Linked DNA regions of Prochlorococcus marinus str. MIT 9515. The protein of the gene in region 2 interacts with the protein of the main gene of each other region in a pairwise test. Links are inferred from orthologs where the notes say so. Each region holds a gene or a part of one and is shown on either strand. Other genes may lie near its edges.

The links.
Region 1: the proteins of def (region 2) and P9515_RS08855 interact in binary tests that used the Escherichia coli proteins (3 or more experiments, as listed by UniProt). The link is inferred for Prochlorococcus marinus str. MIT 9515 from one-to-one orthologs.

The regions. Positions count from the first base shown.
Region 1 is NC_008817.1:1,627,709-1,635,471, forward strand. The notes cover bases 2,403-5,379. They hold P9515_RS08855 (aspartate-semialdehyde dehydrogenase), read right to left. Parts: upstream 4,419-5,379; coding sequence 3,387-4,418; downstream 2,403-3,386. Other genes in these bases: P9515_RS08845 (ribonuclease J), read right to left, coding at 2,403-2,405; dapA (4-hydroxy-tetrahydrodipicolinate synthase), read right to left, coding at 2,482-3,390; tig (trigger factor), read left to right, coding at 4,547-5,379. Also shown: tRNA lysidine(34) synthetase TilS, read left to right, coding at 1-412; more of P9515_RS08845, read right to left, coding at 402-2,402; more of tig, read left to right, coding at 5,380-5,968; ATP-dependent Clp endopeptidase proteolytic subunit ClpP, read left to right, coding at 6,069-6,683; ATP-dependent protease ATP-binding subunit ClpX, read left to right, coding at 6,785-7,763.
Region 2 is NC_008817.1:78,344-85,905, forward strand. The notes cover bases 1,839-4,614. They hold def (peptide deformylase), read right to left. Parts: upstream 3,645-4,614; coding sequence 3,033-3,644; downstream 1,839-3,032. Other genes in these bases: P9515_RS00360 (ABC transporter ATP-binding protein/permease), read right to left, coding at 1,839-2,301; P9515_RS00365 (hypothetical protein), read right to left, coding at 2,341-2,628; P9515_RS00370 (histidine triad nucleotide-binding protein), read right to left, coding at 2,676-3,017; P9515_RS00380 (alpha/beta hydrolase family protein), read left to right, coding at 3,725-4,614. Outside these bases: P9515_RS00350 (Ycf66 family protein), read left to right, coding at 1-75; P9515_RS00355 (chlorophyll a/b-binding protein), read right to left, coding at 76-309; more of P9515_RS00360, read right to left, coding at 319-1,838; more of P9515_RS00380, read left to right, coding at 4,615-5,653; P9515_RS00385 (SufS family cysteine desulfurase), read right to left, coding at 5,650-6,927; P9515_RS00390 (SufD family Fe-S cluster assembly protein), read right to left, coding at 6,927-7,562. UniProt on the Escherichia coli protein: Removes the formyl group from the N-terminal Met of newly synthesized proteins. Requires at least a dipeptide for an efficient rate of reaction. N-terminal L-methionine is a prerequisite for activity but the enzyme has broad specificity at other positions.

The DNA.
Region 1 (7,763 bases), 1.5 Mb from region 2 along the record:
GGAAGACCCAACTAACTATGATCTAAAAATAAAAAGAAATTTAATCAGAAAAAAAATTATTCCAACTTTAGAAACTATGTATCCTGGTTGTTCTACAAGGATAAATAATTTTGCTGAAAAAATGAGAAATTTTAAAAATGAACAAGACGACCTCAGTAAACTTGCATTCCTATCTTGTAAAGATACAAATGGTGTAAAGAGAGAATTATTAAATGGCTTATGCGTGGAAGCAAGATGTACTATTTTAAATACTTTTATAAAGAAGGATTGTGCAAAACAATTAAGCTCAAAAAATATAACTTATTTGGTCTCTTCGATTTTTAAAAAACATAGAGGCCAAATAAATTTACCAAATGGATTAAAGATTATTTGGGATAAGAATTACATTAATATTGAGAAAACTAGGAAGTAACTGCCGATCTTCTTCTCCTAGTCCTACCCGCAGGCGCATCTTCCGTCTTAGCTACTGAAGGTGATACAGAATCTTTTTGAGGTTGGTTATTACTTACTTGATTTGTATCTTTAGTAGATTGATTATTTTTAAAATTATTTTGATTTCGATTTATATTTTGATTATTAACATTTGGATAATGTTTATTTTTAGGATGCTGCTTTTGTTCATTAACTATTTGAGGCTTGTAAGCTCGGGTTCCGCTTGGTGCTGGTTGAGCTAAGCATAAAATTAATGGCTCGACTTGTAATTCTCTACGCATTCTTCTAGTTAAACCATTTTCAATCTCTCTTTGGACCCCAATCCAATCAACTTCAAAATTATTGGGACTAGTCTGTCTTGATAATTGTTTCCAACGGTTTTCTAATACCCAATTTATCTCTCTTTCGGTCCACATGGACATTTTTCGTGGATCAGCTGAAATCACCACGCCTCTCAAACTTACTCTTGGTGGAGCAACCATATTACCATCAGTGCTTATTGGAGCTAAAACGGTAACTATTCCATCATCGGCTAACTGCTGTCTCTCTTTAAGAGCTCTTGCATCTACGACACAAGTCCTCGTATTATCTAACATTTCAATTCCAGACTTTACTGGATCTCCTTGTATCATGGAATCGGATCTAAGCTCAATTGTATCTCCGTTATCAAGGATTAATATATTGTTGGGATCTACACCCATCGATTCAGCTGTTTTACCATGCAAAACCTGCATTCTATACTCACCATGAACAGGTACAAAGAACTTTGGTTTAATTAATGCCAACATCAATCTTTGATCATCTCTACATCCATGGCCAGACACATGAATTCCATGCTCTTTACCATAAATAACTTTAGCTCCCAATTTAATTAATCTATCAATACTATGAGCTACAGAAATTGTATTACCTGGTATTGGACTGGAAGAAAAAATAACTGTATCAGTAGTTTTGAGTTTAACGTGGGGATGTTCATCTCTTCCAATTCTGCTTAAAGCAGCCATCACCTCTCCTTGACTACCTGTCATTAAGAGCAAAGTTTCTCTATCTGGTAAATCTCTTATACTTTTAATTGGAAAGAAAAGATCATCAGGACACTTTATATAACCTAATTCGCGACATTTACCTACAACGTTAAGCATAGATCTTCCCATCAATCCAATTTTACGTCCATGCTTCATTGCTAATTGGATCACCATCGCAACCCTATGTGTTGAACTAGCGAAAGTGGTAAGCATAACCCTACCTTTAGCTTCAGATATTATTCGATCTAAATTTGGAAAAACAGAAATTTCTGAGGGAACAAAACCCTTCACTTCAGAATTTGTAGAGTCTGAAAGTAAACAAAGGACACCTTTATCTCCATAATAAGCCATTCTTTCAATGTCAGCATGTTTTTTATCCGGTGGGAGATGATCAAACTTAAAGTCTCCAGTAAAGAAAACAACACCTACTGGAGTTGTTAAAGCCAGAGAAAAACTATCGCCAATAGAATGAGTATTACGTATGAATTCCAACGAAAAATGCTGACCAAGTCTTACAACTTGCCTTGGTTTAATAGCCTGTGTTGTTGTCCTGTTCGCCACACCAGCTTCTTCCATTTTTCCTTTAAGCATGGAGATTGCCAAAGGTGGTCCATAAATCACAGGAATATTAAATTTCTTTAAATGATGAGAAATTCCACCAATATGATCCTCGTGACCATGAGTAACTATCATCCCACGAAATCTATTTAAATTAGCTTGTAAATATGAAGTATCAGGCATAACAACATTCACGCCATGCATGCCATCACTTGGGAAAGCCAGTCCGCCATCTATCAAAATAATGTCATCTTCATATTCAAAAACACATGTGTTTTTACCTATTTCATGAAGACCCCCTAAAGGAATAATTTTTAACGCAGGTTCATTCGATCTTTTTGCTTTAGATAAATTTTGATTATTATTTGATTTGGTTTGATTTGAATTCATGATAAGAGTATTTTAACAAACTAAAATTGTGGGCATTTTATTCAAAGTAACTTTATTAAAGCTCTAAGAGAAGCATTTACAAAGACAGATTTTGAATTATCTGAAATAAATTGTCTTTCTTTTCTTTAATAAGAGGTGTTAATGGATTCCTAGGAGAACCTACTTGCCAACCTGTTAGTTCTAAAGCAGCTTTGATGGGAATTGGATTTGTCGTTTCAAATAGTGCTTTAAAAAGTGGTTGCAGCTTTTCATGAATATCAAGGGCAATAGAGAATTCTCCTTTTTGAAACGATTCAATCATCATTTTTAGCTGCAACCCAACAATGTGGCTAGCAACGCTTACTACACCAACAGCACCTACTGATAGCATAGGAAGCAATAATGAATCATCGCCACTATATATAAAAAGTTTAGGGCCGCACGCTGCCCTTAACTCAGTCACTTCTTCTATTCTACCGCTTGCTGCTTTAATACTGAGAATATTGGGAAAATTCATAAGTTTGTTTACAGTCGTAGGTAATAAATTACAACCAGTTCTTCCGGGAATGTTATATAACATTAAAGGTAAATCACTTGCGGCAGTAGCTATAGAACTAAAGTGGTTATAAAGACCTTCTTGAGGAGGCTTATTATAATAGGGAACAACCACTAAAGCACCATCAGCACCAAATTCATAAGCTTTTTTGGTGGCTTCTATAGCCTCACTTGTACAATTACTACCTGTACCAACAATAACTTTCGATCTAGAATTTAAAGAACTTTTTACTGCAACGAATAAATTATGCTGTTCATCCCATGAAAGAGTTGGAGATTCTCCTGTGGTACCACAAAGCACAATGCCATCAGAGCCATTTTCACAAAGGTGATTAGCAAGTTTAATAGCTAACTCATAATCAACCCCCCCATTTTCTTTAAATGGAGTAACCATCGCAGTTAATATTCTTCCAAATATTGGATTAGAAAATTGTGTATTGTTGGGAATCATTTTTTTGCAATCAATAGTTCAGCTATTTGAACAGCATTTAGTGCTGCTCCTTTCCTTATTTGATCTCCACATAACCACAATTCTAATCCATTCGGATTACTTATATCAGTTCTTATTCTGCCAACAGCAATATTATCTCTTCCCATCACATCGTTGGGCATAGGGAACCTATTTTTTGCATAATCTTCAATAATTTCTAAACCTTGTGCTTTTTTTAATTGATCAATAGCATATGAAGGTTTAACAATGTCCTTAAATTCAATATTAACTGATTCAGAATGTGCCCTAAGAACTGGAACCCTTACACAAGTTGAAGAAAGTTTTAAGTCAGTATTATTCAATATTTTGCGAGTCTCATTTGTCATTTTCATCTCCTCTTCACAGTAATTATTTGAAAGCATTGGTGAATTATGTAGAAACAAATTAAAAGCTAATGAATATGGTAAGACTTCACTTTCTTTTGGATCTCCCTGTAAATATTTCTTAGTTAAAAACTGTAATTCTTCCATTGCTAATTGCCCTGCTCCACTTACAGATTGATAAGTTGAAACGATTACTCTTTTAATAGGAGAAATATTATTCAAAGGAGCCAAAACTAAAGTAAGCAATATAGTTGTGCAATTCGGATTAGCTATAACACCATTATGCTTTAAGGCGTCAGAAGCATTGACTTCAGGAACAACAAGAGGAACATCATCTTCTAATCTGAATGCACTTGAATTATCAATCAATAAAGCATTCTGATCTTTGACTGTTGATATCCATTGTTTCGAAACACTTCCGCCGGCAGAAGCAAGGACTAAATCAACATTTAAAAATTCTTCTTTTGTAGCTTTTTTAGTTATAAGTTCTTCACCTTTCCATTTAATTATTTTTCCTTCTGAACGCTGAGATGAAAGCAAAATCAAATCTGAGATAGGAAAATCTCTTTCTTCAAGAATTTTGAGTATCTCTGATCCAACAGCACCCGAAGAACCCAAAACAGCTATTTTTAAAGGCCTGTTTGGCAAAAATGGAGATTTTCTCACTATATAATTTAAAAAATTACAGAATTTAATATTTCTCTTACTGTATCAAAAAAGTTAACTTCAAGGAAATCACTTAATGTGGAATAATTAAGTTTCTGCTTATTGTAATAATTTAAAAAAACTCAAACATGATTAAAGAAGCATTAATAGTAAAAACAACCGCACTGCCTCAAAGTAGAATTGCTCTTGAATTAGAAATCCCATCTAATACATGCAAATCATTCGTCAGTGAAACAATAAATTCAATTAGTCGTTCAGCCAAAATCCCAGGATTTAGGCTTGGCAAAATTCCAAAACAAGTATTAATACAAAGAATTGGTATAAACCAACTATATGCCTCTGCTCTAGAAAAAATAATTGATAAATCTTGGAAAGAGGCCATAGAAATGGAATCAATAGAGCCACTAAGTGAACCGGAATTAGTTGATGGATTTGAATCATTACTTAAGAATTTCAATCCGGAAAAAACTTTAAAAATTAATCTTCAAACTGATGTTGCACCCACATTAAAATTAAAAAAATCAAAAGGCCTATCAGTTGAGATTATAAAAAGAAAATTTGACCCCAAATCCATAGATGAAGCTTTAGAAAAATCAAGAAATCAACTAGCAAATATTATTCCAGTTATTAATAGACCCGCTAGATTAGGAGATATCGCTGTAGTGAGTTTCAAAGGCATTTATAAAGATTCCAAAAAAGCAATCGATGGAGGATCTAGTGACTCAATGGATCTTGAATTAGAAAAGAACAAAATGATTCCAGGGTTCGTTGAAGGTATTGTTGGTATGAAAATCGATGATAATAAAACTCTTAATCTCAAATTTCCTGATGACTACTCTCATGAAGAGTCCAGAGGGAAAGAAGCAATCTTTGAAGTCAGTCTAAAAGACCTTAAAGAGAAAGAATTGCCTGAACTAAATGATGATTTTGCAAAACAGTCTGGAAATAAAGATTCATTAAAGGAACTTAAAAAAGATATTGAAAAACAATTAAAGGAAAATTTTGATAACACTCAAAAAAATATCAAAATTGAAGCTTTAATGGATGCATTATCCAAAGAATTAGATGCTGAGATTCCAAAAGCAATGATTGATATTGAAGTAAGAAATAATATTGAACAAACAGCGCAAAGATTTGCCCAACAAGGAATGGATATCAAATCAACTTTTACCCCGGAATTAGTTAAAACTTTAGCAGAATCAACTCGTCCTCAAGCTGAAAAAAATGTTCAAAGAAATTTAGCTTTAAAAGCATTATCAGAAAGTGAGAATATTACAGTCGAGGATAAAGAAATAAATCAAAAAATGAAGGAATATGATGATGAAATTTCTAAATCACAAAAACAAATTGACATTCAGAAATTAAAAGAAGTAGTTCTTAACGATCTTCTAAAAGAAAAGTTAATAACTTGGCTTGAAGAAAATTCAACGGTTAAAGAAATAAGTGAAAAAGTAACAAAATCAACTACAAAATCAAAGACAAAATCAAAGACAAAGAAAGAAAGCCAAGCTAAAAGTGAACCGAATAAAAAGAAAAAAGAAAAAAAATAATTTATAAAAAATTTAACTAATCAAGAAAAAAACTTCTAAATTAGATATAAAAGAGATTAATTTAGTGAATTCTAAACAAAAACATTTAATACACAGCTCAATGAGTCCTCTTGAAAGTGTCAATAACACGAAATCTGCTATTCCTACTGTTGTGGAACAATCTGGAAGAGGAGAAAGAGCATTTGATATTTATTCGAGATTATTAAGGGAAAGAATAATATTTTTAGGAACCGGAATTAACGATCAGGTAACAGATTCACTTGTTGCACAACTTCTATTTCTAGAAGCCGAAGATCCTGACAAAGATATTCAAATATATATCAATTCTCCCGGTGGTTCTGTTACTGCAGGATTAGCTATTTACGACACGATGCAACAGATCTCTCCAGATGTTGTCACGATCTGCTTTGGCGTGGCTGCAAGTATGGGGGCATTCCTTCTTTCTGGTGGCGCAAAAGGGAAAAGGTTGGCTTTGCCTAATTCAAGAATTATGATTCACCAGCCTCTTGGAGGTGCTCAAGGCCAAGCAGTAGAAATTGAGATACAAGCAAAAGAAATATTATTTCTCAAAAAAACTTTAAATTCTCTTTTGTCAGAACATACTGGTCAATCTTTAGAAAAAATTAATGAAGATACTGAAAGAGATTATTTTCTGTCACCTGAGGAAGCTGTGCAATATGGATTAATTGATAAAGTTATAAAAAATGACAAGTAAAACTAATATTTTAAGAATATGATGACGAATCCAAATTTATAAGCAATCCTAATAATAAGGGATAGTTACCCTTTTTTATTTTTCACAAGCTTTGATAATCGATGGCTAAATTTGACGCCCATCTAAAATGTTCATTTTGTGCCAAATCACAAGATCAAGTTAGAAAACTTATAGCAGGTCCTGGGGTATACATCTGTGATGAATGCATAGACCTATGTAATGAAATTCTCGATGAAGAATTAATTGATACTCAGGCAAAACTTAATAACTCCACACAAGTCAAGAAAAAATTACCGATTAATAATCCTGATACATCTATCCCTTTCGAATTAACCTCCATTCCCAAACCACTGGAAATTAAAACTTTTCTAGATAACCAAGTTGTAGGTCAAGAATCTGCAAAAAAAATACTTTCAGTTGCTGTTTATAATCACTATAAAAGGTTAACTTGGAGATTAAAAGAAGAAAATAAGGACAATAATTCTAACGATTGTCATGCAACTAAACTTCAAAAATCAAATATCCTACTGATTGGTCCAACTGGAAGTGGTAAAACATTATTAGCACAAACTTTAGCTGAGTTTCTTGATGTTCCTTTTGCAGTGGCTGATGCAACGACTCTAACTGAAGCTGGATATGTTGGAGAGGATGTTGAGAATATTCTATTAAGACTTCTACAAAAGTCAGAAATGAATGTAGATTTAGCTCAAAAGGGTATTATATATATTGATGAGATAGACAAGATAGCTAGAAAGAGTGAAAATCCATCAATTACAAGAGATGTATCTGGAGAAGGAGTTCAACAAGCATTATTAAAAATGCTTGAGGGAACAATTGCAAATGTCCCTCCTCAAGGAGGACGAAAACACCCTTACCATGATTGTATACAGATAGATACAAGTCAGATTTTATTTATATGTGGAGGTGCATTTATAGGTTTAGAAGATATTGTTCAAAAACGCTTAGGAAGACACTCTATAGGATTTACAACCAACTCAGACGAAAGCAAAATAGATGCAAAAAAATTAGTTGATTCTCGAGATGCTCTCAAGAATTTAGAACTAGATGATTTAGTCAAAT
Region 2 (7,562 bases):
AATCAAGCTGGAAGATATACAGTTGGCACCAAAAAAAATAAATCCAGAGATAACAGTTCTAGATTTGATGATTAATTAAAATATCCCAACCCAGTTAAAAAATGATTTCTGACTAATTAGTTCAATTAATATTATTGCTAAAAATCCAAGCATTGCGAATCTTCCATTTGTTATTTCTGAATAATTGCTCCATCCAAACTTATAGGTATCTTCAATTTCAGTTGATTGCTCGTCAACTTTAATTTCTTCAGAATTTATTTTTTCTACATCCATAGATTCTTTATTATATTGTTCTTGATTTGATGTCATGATTTTAAACTAATTTTTAAAATTATACTTATCTGTAGTAAATAATTTCCAGTCTCCTTTTCCATTTAACTCTAGAATGTTCTCATGAAATTCCTTTAAACTAGGTCTATGTCCAACACTTATTAATGATAATTCTCTATTTCTTAATAAGTTATATAATCTTCTTTCGGTTTTAATATCGAGTGCACTAGTTGCTTCATCCAATACAGCAAATCTCGGAGAATTTAGTAATAATCGCGCAAAAGCTAATCTTTGCTGCTCTCCTAGTGAAAGTATTCTTGGCCAATCTTGTTTAACGTCAAGATTGGGATATCTATCAACCATTGATTCTAAATTTACTTCATTAAGAACAGAAATTAAGTGGTCATCACTAAATTTATCAACTTCTGTTGGGTAACATAATTGTTCCCTTAAAGAACCTAGTAACATATAAGGTTTTTGAGGAATAAATAGTAAATCTCCTGTACTTGGCTTTTTAATCGATCCTTGATTAGGTTCCCATAAGCCACTTATCATTCTTAATAAAGATGTTTTGCCACAACCAGAGGGCCCTACCACTAATAATGATTGATTTGTTTCAATACTTAGATTTAAGTTTTTTATAACAGCTTTATTAGATCCAGGAGGAAATAGGTCAGCATTATTGATAAGGATAGAAGAATAATTAGAAATGATATTTTGATTATCTATTGGCTTGGTTTGACTGATACTTTCAACTTTTGACTGGAATCCTTCTAATCTCCCAATTCCAGCGGTGAACTTTGCTAGTTCCTCTATTTGATTAACAATAAAAAACAACGAACCTTCCACCATTCCAAATGCGAAGCTTGCTTGAATAAAACGGCCATAATCAATATCTCCTCGAAAGTAAGGGATTGCCATTATTAGATACGGAAAGAAGTTACCAGCATAATTAATAGAGCGTCTCATAACATCAATGATCACCCTCCAAATTATTAATAAGTTGAAGTTTTTAACTACTGCCCCCAATCTTCTCTCTGTTTCACTTTTTTCTGGTTTTTCACCTGCATAAAAAGCTATTGATTCAGCATTGTCTCTAATATGCACTAATCCATATCTGAAATCTGCTTCATATCTAAGTTGATCAAAATCAATTTTTACAAGATTTTTTCCAGCAATCAACAGGATAGTAGTTGCAAATAAAGCGTATCCGAATAATGAAAAGGTTAATGTTGTACTAATGCTCCATAATATAAGAATATTCAGAGAAAAAGTAAGTAGTGCATCAAAAACTCCTAAAGTAAATGATAAACTTTGACCAGTGAAAGCTCTGGTATCATCAGTTATTCGTTGGTCAGGATTATCTACGTCAGTTTGTTCCTCATCATTTGGATTTAGTTGGTAATATGCTTTATTTGTCATGTAGTCTTTAACTAAGCTTTTCGAAAGCCAATCTCTCCAAATTATTCCTAATTTATAGGTAAAGAATATTTGAGAAACTCGAATTGGCAGAGCGACAGCAAAACAACAAGCATAGATTCCCAGGATTCTATAAAATCCATCTTGTTGTTTTTCTACTAAAGCATTGGTTAAGTCCCTAGCAATAAATCCTATTCCTGCATTAATTCCATTTACAGCTAAAAGCATTAATACTATTACTGCGAGGAATAACCAATGTAACCATCTACGGTTCTTTAGTTGACGTCTTAAACTAAAAAAACTTCCTGAACCAATCAGAAATAATCCTGAAAATAATAAGCCCCATAAACCAGACCATATTGTATTAACAGTATTGACCACTCCTCCAAAGTATTTTTCAAGAAAAACAGGTTGAATGCTTTCAAAAAAACTAATGATGCCTGTAAGGCCGACCAGAACAATTCCTCCAACACAGAACAAAAGGGATATTAAAAGCCATATAAATTGAAATCCATTACATTGATCAATAGGGAGAAAAAATGGCTGAGCTAACCTTCTTAACTTCTGTAATTGATTTATTATTTTAGATTTATTTTGTACTACATTATTCATATTTATTAATATACCTTTTATTAAATTAGATTATATCTTTTATGAAGATGATTGCCCAAAACCTATTAGCGATAGTGCCCAATCTGGAAGGTTAAGGTATGACAATAACCTTAAATCAAATTCATGAACTTTTAGAATCGAAATATCCATTAACCACCATATTAAAAAAGGTAAATTGAACAGAATTTGCAATTGCCATTTGTAAGTTAAAACTTTCCAAATTTTGATTAATACTGATTTCTGAGAATCTTCTAATCCTTCCCAATTTTCGATGATTAGATTTAAGAAATTATTAGGCTTACTATTTAAAGATTCAGGAGTCTTCATATTCTTTTATTCTTACTTATAGCTAAAAATTAACTTTTTTGAGAGTTTTATCCTGGCGGCCAACTCATTTTTCTGCCGGCTAAAAAATGTATATGTAAATGAAATACTGTTTGTCCGGATTCTTCCCCAGTATTAATCACTGTTCTCCAATTCTTTAATTTCTTCGATCTAGCAATATTTTTTCCTACCAAAAGAAGATGACCTAATAAATCTTTATCCTCTTCTAAACATTCATATAAACTAACTAGCGGTTTTTTAGGAATTACTAAAAAATGAACTGGAGCTTGAGCGGCAATGTCATCAAATGCTATACAAAGCTCGTCTTCATAAAGCTTTTCACAGGGAATTTCACCATTGATTATTTTGCTGAAGATTGTGGTTTGAGTCATTAATAATTTTGATTATTAAGATTGACTTATTGGAAACACATCTTTCATTTGGAATCCTTCTTTTTTTAGTTCAGTTTTTAAATCTTCTTTGGATGTAACTCTGTCTACAAAAAGAACCCCCCTTAAATGGTCCACTTCATGTTGAATGCATCTTGCTAAAAGTCCATCAGCATTCATCTTTCTTGGTCTTCCCATCTCATCACTAAATCTTAATTTAATTGTTGATGGCCTGACTACATTTAAATATACACCAGGTATACTCAAACAACCTTCTTCATAAGAATTAAGAGTGTTACCAAAAGCTGTTATTTCTGGATTTATCAAAATAAGAGGCTCTGCTGCAGAGTCTTCAAAATTTATATCAATTACAAGTAATTCTTTACTAATACCAACTTGTGGAGCGGCTAAACCTATTCCTTTCGCAGAATACATACTTTTTAGCATGTCTTTTGCTAAATTTCTTGTATCTAAATCAACCTTTCCAATTCTTTTGGCATTAGTTCTTAAGACATCATTACCTAATTTAAATATTTCTAATGGAGGGTTTTCTATGACCTCCTTCTTAACTTTTGAGGAAGAAAGTTCATTGCGAGATTTTTTTGCTAACTGTGAAAAATTATTTGCCACGATATCTATTAGGGTGTTATTAAAAAGTTAGAATATAAAAATATTAACACTTATTTGAAACTTTGAATGCAATAAAGTAAATGATAAATCACAAAACTTTGCCCATTAATAATGTTTTTAAGAAAAAGCCAGTTTTTAATCAAATATCATTTTGTAAAAATATTATTTTTTGGATAGATATAGTTAAAAAAGGAAAAACATATAGCAACTCTATTTTTGCAAGACCATTTAATCAAGAAGAGGCAGGTATTCAAAAATTAACTGGAGATGAGTTTAATATTAAAAGTCATTTTCATGGTTATGGAGGTAAATCTTATCAATGTATAGAGGTTGATGAAAAATTATATTTAGTTTGGATAGATGAGATTTCTGAATCACTTTGGATTCAAGTTTTTACAGTTAATAAATCAGAAACTATAAATAATAATCAATATCTTTTATGTAAAAATAAACCAAGGCAATTAGTGGAATCATTAAAGGGTAATTTTGATTCTTCTTTTGCGATAACTAATCAAAACATTTTACTTGGATTATATGAGTTAAATAATAAGGACTATTTATTCTCTGTTGATATACGAAAAAGTAAACAAGAAATACGAATATTGAGAGAGTTTGATGATTTTGCTGGAAATTTATCTTTAAGTAAAAATGGAAAAAATTTGTCTTGGTTGGAATGGAAAACACCATTTATGCCTTGGGAAAAAAATGAATTATTTTTCGCAGTAATTAATCAAAATGGAGTATTGGATAAGATCAAAAAGTTTAAAAATGATAGTATTAACTTAAATAAAAATGTATCTTTTTTCCAACCTTATTGGATACATGAGGACATCATCGTTTGTTCTGAAGACAGCTCAGGATGGTGGAATTTATTATTTATAGATGTAAGTGATATTAACAATATAGTTATCAAAAAAAGAATTTTAAAAGAGTTTTTTGAATATGGAATTCCTCAATGGATTTCTGGCTTGTCATTATTTTCTGGATCTTTTAATAATTTATTTTGTTTAGCTAAAAATAAATGTTCTTGGGTATTGGAACAATATATCGATTTTTCATTAGTGAGAACAATAGATTTACCTTATGATTTATTGAGAGATTTACATGCTGTAGATGATAACTTAATTTTAATAGGTTCTAGTAATACTTGTAATGAAAGATTATTGGAACTGGAATGTAATAATAAAAGGCTTATTAAGCTCTCTAAAAAGTCGTTTTTTTTATCTCAAAATAATTGTTCAAAACCAGAATCTTTTTGGTTCAAAGGTTTTAATAATCAATCCACACATGCATTTATCTATAAGCCACTTTATGAAAGATTTGTAAACTCACCATTAATCGTTAAAGCACATAGTGGGCCCACTTCTTGTTTTGATGGATCTTTAAATTCGGAAGTTCAATATTGGACTTCCAAAGGATTTATGGTTGCAGAACTTAATTATGGTGGTTCCTCTGGTTTTGGTAGAGAATATAGAGAAAGATTAAATTATAAATGGGGAATCCTTGATTCTTTTGACTGTAAAGCATTGGTACTCGATTTAATTAGATTACATCTTGTTGATAGTTCTAAAGTCGCAATCTTAGGTAATAGCGCTGGAGGTTTAACTGCAATTAATGCTTTATGTGAAGGTGATCTTTTTAAAGTGGCAATTTGCAAATACCCTGTTATTGATTTAAATGATATGCATCATAAAACTCATAGATTTGAGAAAGGGTATTTAAATTCTCTCATAGGTGAATATTCAACTTGTCTTGAAAAGTATCAAATTCGATCACCAATTAATAAAATAAATCAATTGAAAAAGCCAGTTTTATTATTTCATGGGAAGAAAGATTCAGTGATTTCATATAAAAAAACATCACAAATAAAAGATTTACTTATCGGAAATAATAAAAATTCAGAAGTTATATTTTTTGATAATGAAGGGCATGGTTTTAAAAATTTAGATAATAAGCAACAGGTTCTTATAAAAACTCAGAAATTTTTAGAGAGAACTTTAAATATTTAAGAATTAAGTCTTAAAAAACTAATAGTTTCTTTCAGTTTTTCGATAAAAGCATTTATATCGTCTTTCGTAGTTGTGAAGTTCATGCTAACTCTTGCTGTTGAATTAACTCCGATATGTCTATGCAATGGTTGACAACAGTGATGTCCGCTTCTTATACAAATACCTTTTGAATCCAGAATCTCAGCGATATCGTTTGAATGTATTCCCTTTATATAAAACGTTGCTAGTGAAGCTCTATTAGGGTCTATCTTTGGTGGAGGTCCTATTATTACAAGATCTTTAATTTGACTTAGTTGTTCAAATAAATATTTTGTAATTTGCTTTTCGTATTCACTGATACGATCTAAGCCAATATTGTTGATATATTTAATTGCTTCCGCTAATCCTATAGCCTCTGCAATAGCAGGAGTACCTGCTTCAAATTTGTGAGGAAGCTCTGCCCAAGTACTTGTATCTTCAAAAACATCTTGAATCATTTCACCTCCACCAAAAAAAGGAGGAATTTCCTCTAATATCTCTTTCTTTGCCCATAAGAAACCTATACCTGTTGGTCCACATAATTTATGTCCTGAACCTGCTAAAAAATCTATACCTAATTCATCAATATCTAACTTTTGATGAGCTAAACTTTGACAAGCATCAAGCAGAACTAAAGAACCCTTAACCTTAGCTAATTTGGTTATTTCTTTTATTGGATTACAGCAACCTAAGGTATTGCTTATGTGCAATAAACTGACTAGTTTTGTTTTATTTGTTAATTTGGACTTGAAATCATTTATATCTAATTTTCCGTCTTGATCAATTCCGACAAATTTCAGTTTGCATTGGTTTTTAGCAGCTACCATTTGCCAAGGAACAATATTACTATGATGCTCCATTACTGACAAAATAATTTCATCATTCTCTTTTAACGTGAATTCTCCCCATGATCTTGCAACTAGATTGATAGCTTCAGTTGCATTTCTTGTAAAGATTATTTCTTGCGTTGAATTTGCATTAATGTATTTAGCAACTAAAGATCTTGAATTCTCAAATTCTTCTGTTGCTTTCGCACTTAATTGATGAGCACCCCTATGAACGTTTGCATTGAATTTTTTATAATATTCTTCAATTTTTTCTAGAACTTGGCTTGGCTTTTGTGTTGTTGCAGCGTGATCTAGATAAATAATTTTATTTTTGCTTTTAAAATTATTCTCTAATAAAGGAAAATCTTTTTTATCTACCAAATTAAAGTTTTTTTTGACTATTTGCGGGAAATTTTTAATTGTTTCCATTAATTTTCTTTTAAAAGTTTATCAAGTAAATCCCATCTATCTTTAGAAATAGGAATACTTGAGATTATTTCTTGAATGTAAGAACTTAATTGTAGTTTACTGGCTTCTGCGAGTGTGAGTCCTCTTGATCTCATATAGAAAATTTCTTCTTCGTTTAATTGTGAAATAGTTGCACCATGTTTGCATTTTACGTCGTCAGCGATTATTTCTAACTGAGGTTTAGTATCTATTTTTGCGAATCTTGATAAAAGTAAATTTCTGCTTAATTGGGACGCATCTGTTTTTTGGGCAATTTTCGGAACAATGATTGACCCTTCAAAGACAGCATGTGATTTATCATCTGCTAAGGATTTATTAATTTGATCTAAGAAACCATTGGGGCCGTTAAAATTCATGTTTGTATAAGTTGCTATTTGGTCGTTGTTTTTCGTTATTTGTATTCCTTTTATGTTTGTTTTAGCATTCCCATCTAATTGATTAATATTGATTTCAAATCTTGCATAATTAAATTTGAAATGTAATGATCCTAGGCTGTATTCACTTTTTGCTTTTTGAATTACATTTAAAGAATTCAATAAATTAGATTTGCTTTCTCCATAGGAAACCACACCATGATTTACCGAAGTATTTTCCTC